2 regions of the Streptomyces sp. SGAir0957 genome follow, and region 1 is predicted to be linked to the other one. Evidence: predicted binding sites of a transcription regulator. Region 1 holds the regulator's gene; the other holds the start of a gene.
What was found. The regulator HspR, encoded in region 1, represses chaperone genes until heat shock. The targets are predictions, from matches to a motif close to TTGAGNNNNNNNNNCTCAA.

Region 1 (3,407 bases):
GGTGGCCCGGACGAGGGCTGACGTGATCCGCGAAGCAAGGGCAGTACGTACTGACGTGAGTGAGGAGGGACGTCGAGGCCGATGAGTACCAAGGACTTCATCGAGAAGGACTACTACAAGGTCCTCGGCGTCCCCAAGGACGCCACCGACGCCGAGATCAAGAAGGCGTACCGCAAGCTCGCCCGGGAGAACCACCCCGACGCCAACAAGGGCAACGAGAAGGCGGAGGAGCGCTTCAAGGAGATCTCCGAGGCGAACGACGTCCTCGGGGACCCCAAGAAGCGCAAGGAGTACGACGAGGCACGCACGCTGTTCGGCAACGGCGGGTTCCGTCCGGGACCCGGCGCCGGCGGTGGCGGATCGTTCAACTTCGACCTGGGCGACCTCTTCGGCGGCGGCGCCCAGGGCCAGGGCCAGGGCGGTTCCGGCGGATTCGGCGGCGGCATCGGCGACGTCTTCGGCGGCCTCTTCAACCGGGGCGGCGGCGGTGCGGGCACCCGCACCCAGCCGCGCCGGGGCCAGGACATCGAGTCCGAGGTGTCGCTGAGCTTCACCGAGGCGGTCGACGGCGCGACGGTTCCGCTGCGCATGTCGTCCCAGTCCCCCTGCAAGGCGTGCTCCGGCACCGGCGACAAGAACGGCACACCGCGCGTGTGCCCGACCTGCGTCGGCACCGGACAGGTCTCGCGGGGCGGCGGTGGCGGCTTCTCCCTCACCGACCCGTGCGTGGACTGCAAGGGCCGCGGCCTGATCGCCGAGACCCCCTGCGACGTCTGCAAGGGCTCCGGCCGGGCCAAGTCCTCCCGCACCATGCAGGTCCGTATCCCCGCCGGGGTCTCGGACGGCCAGCGCATCCGCCTCCGCGGCAAGGGCGCCCCCGGTGAACGGGGCGGCCCCGCGGGCGACTTGTACGTAGTGGTCCACGTCGACACGCACCCGGTCTTCGGCCGCAAGGGCGACAACCTCACGGTGACCGTGCCCGTCACGTTCACCGAGGCGACGCTCGGCGGCGAGGTCAAGGTGCCGACCCTCGGCGGCCCCGCCGTCACCCTGAAGCTGCCCGCGGGCACGCCGAACGGGCGGACGATGCGGGCCCGCGGCAAGGGCGCCGTCCGCAAGGACGGCACGCGCGGGGACCTCCTGGTGACGGTCGAGGTGGCCGTCCCCACGGAGCAGGACCTTTCCGACGAGGCCCGCTCGGCCCTCGAGTCGTTCCGCAAGGCGACTGAGGACACCGATGTGCGGGCAGAACTGTTCCAGGCCGCGAAGGGAGCTTGAGCGAGATGGACGGCCGGCGTCGCAGCAACCCGTACGAACTCACCGAAGAAACACCGGTGTACGTCATCTCGGTGGCGGCCCAGCTTTCCGGCCTCCACCCGCAGACGCTGCGCCAGTACGACCGTCTCGGCCTGGTCTCCCCCGGCCGCACGGCCGGGCGCGGCCGCCGCTACTCGGCCCGTGACATCGAACTGCTGCGCACCGTCCAGCAGTTGTCGCAGGACGAGGGCATCAACCTCGCCGGCATCAAGCGCATCATCGAGCTGGAGAACCAGGTCGCCGCGCTCCAGTCCCGGGTGGCGGAACTCTCCGCCGCGGTGGACGGCGCCGCGGCCGCCATGCAGCAGCGCGAGGCGGCGGTCCACGCCTCGTACCGCCGCGACCTGGTCCCGTACCAGGAGGTCCAGCAGACCAGCGCGCTGGTGGTGTGGCGGCCGAAACGGTAGCAGGAGCAGTAGCGCGCCGCTCGGAACAGGGAAAGGGGCCCGGAGTCGATCAACCGACTCCGGGCCCCTTCACGTTTGCGTCTTTCTTATGGGTCGCCCATCGCAGGCATGGGGTGGGCCCGTGGGGGCACTCGGCGGTGGGAGAGCGAGGGGCGGCCCGGCGCGCGAGCGGTTTGCGCCGGGCCGCAGTGCGTGGGCCGTCGGCCGGGTTGTTCGGTACGGAGCGGGCAGGCTCAGTAGGCGTAGACGCGGACGGGGGACGACTCCCGGCCCTCGTCGTCGACGCTCACCACGTAGAAAGCGCCGCCGCCCGAAGGGAATCCCACTATCCCGTTGCGGGGGTAGGCGGTGACGGCGAGAGACCACGCGGCCGGGTCGGGGTACTGGTGCGCGTAGACACGGTAGGACTGGCCCATGTCACCGGAGTGCGCGTCCCACGAGATGACGACCCTGTCTCCGGCCGTCCACCCCATCACCCCGACGGGCTTCGGCGCGGTGCCCGGCGCGGGCCGCGTGGCGGTCACCGGTTCGGAGACGCCGGAGCGCTGCCCCGACGCGTCGACCGCCTCGACGGTGTAGGTGACGGCCGCGTTCAGCGGGGCGTTCGGGTCGGTGTAGCCGGAGCCGTACACGATCTCCGGCCCGTCCGGGTCCTGCGCGCCCGCGGGCGCCGCCCACACCTCGTAGTGGTCCACGTGGTCCGAGGAGGCGTGCCAGCGCACGGTGTTGCCCGCCGTCGTGCCCTGCGCGGTGAGGTCCGTCGGGACGCTGGGCGGAGAGACGTCCGGCGTCTCCAGCCACCATTCGAAGCTGTTCTCCGACTCGTTCCCCGCCTGGTCGACCGCCCGCACCGTGTAGCTGTACAGGTCGCCGGTGGGCGGCAGGTGATCGGTCGTGGACGTCGCCGTCAGGGGCGTGGCGCCGCTGACGAGGGTCCAGTCCATGTCGCCCTCGAGCAGACGCCGGTAGAGCCGGTAGCCGACGAGGTCCGGTTCGGTGTTCGCATCCCAGCCGGCCGTCGCGGTCTCGCTGCCCGGGTCGTACGACATCTGGAGGCCGCTCGGCGCGGCGGGCGCGGGGTCGTCGTCCTGCGCTGCGGACTGCGCCCCGCCGCCGCTCTGGAGGTACGGGGACGCGGACGCCGCCGTGGTGGCGGGGCCGAGGAGGAGGGCAGCGCCGAGGGCGACCACGGCGGCGGTACCGGCGGATCTTCGTAAGGTCATGCCCTGTAGGACGAGTGGGGTGCCGCCGCGGTTGTATCGACCGGGTCGTGGTCCGGCCGGTGACGCGACCCGCCCGGTCATGGCGCAGGATGGGCCCATGACCGAGATCCGCACCCCCCGTCTCCTTCTGCGCCGCTGGTCGCCCGATGACGACCTGGCGCCCCTCTCCGAGATCCAGTCGGACCCCGCCGTCATGAGCCACATCGGCGACGGCGCGCCACGCTCCCTCGACGAGACCGCCGACGACATCGAGCGCTGGGAGGACGAGTGGGACGACGAGGGCTTCGGCGTCTTCGCCGTCGAACTCCTCGGCTCCGGCGAGCTGGCCGGCGCGGTCGGCCTGTACGTGCCCGTCGCCCCGCCGCAGATCGCGGGCCACATCGGCATCCAGTGGCGGCTCGGCCGTCAGTTCTGGGGACAGGGGTATGCCTCGGAGGCGGCGCAGGCGAGCTTGGAGTTC
Region 2 (3,407 bases), 2.2 Mb from region 1:
CATCTTCTGCTCGCGCCCCGTCGCCATGTCCTTGGCCGACACGTGCATGATCCCGTCGGCGTCGATGTCGAAGGTGACCTCGATCTGCGGGACGCCGCGCGGCGCGGGCGGCAGGCCCGTCAGGTCGAAGACGCCGAGCTTCTTGTTGTAGGCGGCGATGTCCCGTTCGCCCTGGAAGACCTGGATGCCGACGGAGGGCTGGTTGTCGGTGGCGGTGGTGAAGGTCTCCGAACGCCGCGTCGGGATCGTCGTGTTGCGCTCGATGAGCTTGGTCATGACGCCGCCCTTGGTCTCGATGCCGAGGGACAGCGGCGTCACGTCGAGCAGCAGCACGTCCTTGACGTCGCCGCGGATGACGCCCGCCTGGAGAGCCGCGCCCATCGCGACCACCTCGTCGGGGTTGACGCCCTTGTGCGGGTCCTTGCCGGTCAGCTCCCGTACGAGGTCGGTGACGGCGGGCATCCGCGTCGAGCCGCCGACGAGGATGACGTGGTCGACGGCCGACAGGTCCACGCCCGCGTCCTGCACGGCCTGGTGGAACGGCTTCTTGCAGCGGTCGAGGAGGTCGGCGGTCAGCTCCTGGAACTGGGCGCGTGTCAGCTTCTCGTCGAGGTGCAGGGGGCCTTGGGCGGACGCGGTGATGTAGGGCAGGTTGACCGTCGTCTCGCTCGACGACGACAGTTCGATCTTCGCCTTCTCCGCGGCCTCGCGCAGCCGCTGCACGGCCATCTTGTCGGCGGCGAGATCGATGCCGTGGCCGTTCCTGAACTGCTTCACCAGGTAGTCGACGACGCGCTGGTCCCAGTCGTCGCCGCCGAGCCGGGTGTCGCCGTTGGTCGCCTTGACCTCGATGACGCCGTCGCCGATCTCCAGGAGCGAGACGTCGAAGGTGCCGCCGCCCAGGTCGAAGACGAGGACGGTCTGTTCCTCGCCCTTGTCCAGGCCGTACGCGAGCGCGGCGGCCGTCGGCTCGTTGATGATGCGCAGCACCTTCAGGCCCGCGATCTCGCCGGCCTCCTTGGTGGCCTGGCGCTGTGCGTCGTCGAAGTAGGCGGGCACGGTGATCACGGCGTCGGTGACGTCCTCGCCGAGGTAGGACTCGGCGTCGCGCTTGAGTTTCTGCAGGACGCGGGCGGCGAGTTCCTGCGCGCTGTAGCGGGCGCCGTCGATGGTGCCGCTGTCGGGGAAGTGCCAGTTCCCGTCGCCCATGTGGCGTTTCACGGAGCGCGCGGTGCGCTCGACGTTGGTGACGGCCTGCCGCTTGGCGACCTCGCCGACCAGGACCTCCTTGTTCTTCGCGAAGGCGACGACGGAGGGGGTCGTGCGCGCGCCCTCCGCGTTGGCGACGACGGTGGGCTCACCGCCCTCCAGTACGGCCACCACCGAGTTCGTCGTACCGAGATCGATCCCGACCGCACGCGCCATGACGCGTCCCCTCTCGCCGCTCGCATCCCATGGAAGCAGGCCCGCTCAGTCATCAAGCACAAATCTTGAGCGGGCCCGCGTCAAGGGGACGAACGGCGACGGGGCGGCGGTCAGGCCAGCTCGGCCGTCAGCGTGATCTCCGTACCGGTCAGCGCCTGGCTCACCGGGCAGTTCTTCTTGGCGTCCTCGGCCGCCGCGACGAAGGCCTGCTCGTCCATGCCGGGCACGCTGCCCCGGACGGTGAGGTGGATGCCCTTGATGCCCTCGCCGGGCTGGAACGTCACGTCCGCGGAGGTCTCCAGCCTGGTGGGCGGGGTGCCCGCGCCGGCCAGGCCGTGCGAGAGCGCCATGGAGAAGCAGGACGAGTGCGCCGCCGCGATCAGCTCCTCCGGGCTCGTCTTGCCGTTGGCCTGCTCGGCGCGCGAGGGCCACGACACCGGCTGCTCGCCGATGCCGGACGAGTCGAAGGTGACGACGCCGTTGCCCTCGAGCAGGTTGCCTTCCCACACGGTGTGTGCGGTGCGCGTGGTTGCCACGATGTTTCCCTTCCGTACGGCCCCCGGACGGGACCGTTCCCGATTGTCTCCGGCCCCCATCCGACCACATCCGCCCCCGCTGTACGGGGAGGACCGCGCCACTGGCCAATGGCCGGAATACGCGCTGGGCAAACCGGAGCGACGGTGACACTTTGGCCCACCCGACCAGGGGAATCCGCACGGGGGTTCGCAGGGGGTTAGACCAATGCGCATGATCTATTCAGAGCGCGGTCCGTCACCGCTGGAGACCGGGAAGCCCGGCGCGGCCGACCGCGACTCGACGTTCGGCTGGTGGGGTGCGTTCAGCATCCAGAAGTTCGTGAACCAGAACCCGCTCTCGCACACGCACGAGGACGCCACCGGCTGGCTGGCGTACCTCCAGCAGTTCTACGACCGCAACTTCTGGTTCGCGGACGCGGGTGCGCAGGTGTGGGCGTACGAGGAGACGTACGACAACTGGCAGGACCGGTACGGGATGGACGCCGTCGTCGCCGTGTACCACTCGGGCCACGGCGGCATGGACGGCAACGGGGTGTTCTTCGCGCCGCTCGGCGCGAAGTGGGACAACCGCTCGGACGCGGTCTCCAACCGGATGGCGTTCGGCAACGAGCGGGCCAACTACGTGTTCTGGTCGACGTGCAACTCGCTGCGCGTCCTCGACGGGCACTCCCCGATCCGCACATGGGCGGGGCCCAACCTCGGCTCCCGGATGATCTTCGGATTCGAGACGACGAGCATCGACAGCGGCGACTACGGCAAGAAGTTCTGGGAGAAGTGGCGGGCCGGGCAGACGTACTGCGACGCGTGGCTCAACGCGAGCTGGGACATCTACCACGGGCAGGCCCCCTCCGTCGCCGCGACGGGCGCCACCCAGGCCGAGGCGACCAACCGTCTCAACCAGGAGCGGAACTTCTTCCGCGAGCACGTCTCCGACGCCTGGTACGCCTGGCGCTGGTACTACGCCCGCGAGGGCCTGCGCGACCCGATGACGCAGGCACCGGCCGAGCCGAAGATCGTGCAGCTCGCGCCGCGCCAGCCCGGCCAGGAGCTGACCCAGCTCGGGCAGCTCGCGCACTTCCCGCAGGCCGCGCTGCAAGAGGTGCATGTGGAGCGGCAGGGCGTGCTGAGCGCGAACTCGGGCGACAAGTACGTGTCGACGGCGCCGGGTGCGGTGCGCTGGGTGAAGCTGGCCGACGCCAACCACCGCAACACCGAGCAGCTGCCGACCGACCGCGCGGTGGAGCTGGCCCGCGCCTTCGTCGAGCAGCACGGCGACGCGACGGGCGGCGCCGAACTGGTCGTCGAGGGCGTGCACGACCTGATGCAGAACAGCGGCAAGAAGGACGGCTCGCAGATCGGTGAGCCGGTGTCGTTGCAGACGCACGTCACGTTCCGGCAGGTCTTCGGCGGCGTACCGGTGATCACGCCGGGCCGCGGCGAGTTCCG

Region 2: a site for HspR is predicted at 1,491-1,509, ahead of dnaK (molecular chaperone DnaK). Genes of this name have one in related genera too.

Annotation. Positions count from the first base shown of each region.
Region 1 is NZ_CP027293.1:4,144,631-4,148,037, reverse strand. It holds gene grpE (nucleotide exchange factor GrpE) at 1-21, shown strand, start outside; gene dnaJ (molecular chaperone DnaJ) at 82-1,278, shown strand; gene C1N81_RS23420 (heat shock protein transcriptional repressor HspR) at 1,284-1,724, shown strand; gene C1N81_RS23415 (fibronectin type III domain-containing protein) at 1,958-2,947, opposite strand; gene C1N81_RS23410 (GNAT family N-acetyltransferase) at 3,045-3,407, shown strand, end outside.
Region 2 is NZ_CP027293.1:1,931,380-1,934,786, forward strand. It holds gene dnaK (molecular chaperone DnaK) at 1-1,425, opposite strand, end outside; gene C1N81_RS13685 (OsmC family protein) at 1,536-1,961, opposite strand; gene C1N81_RS13690 (DUF6345 domain-containing protein) at 2,173-3,407, shown strand, end outside.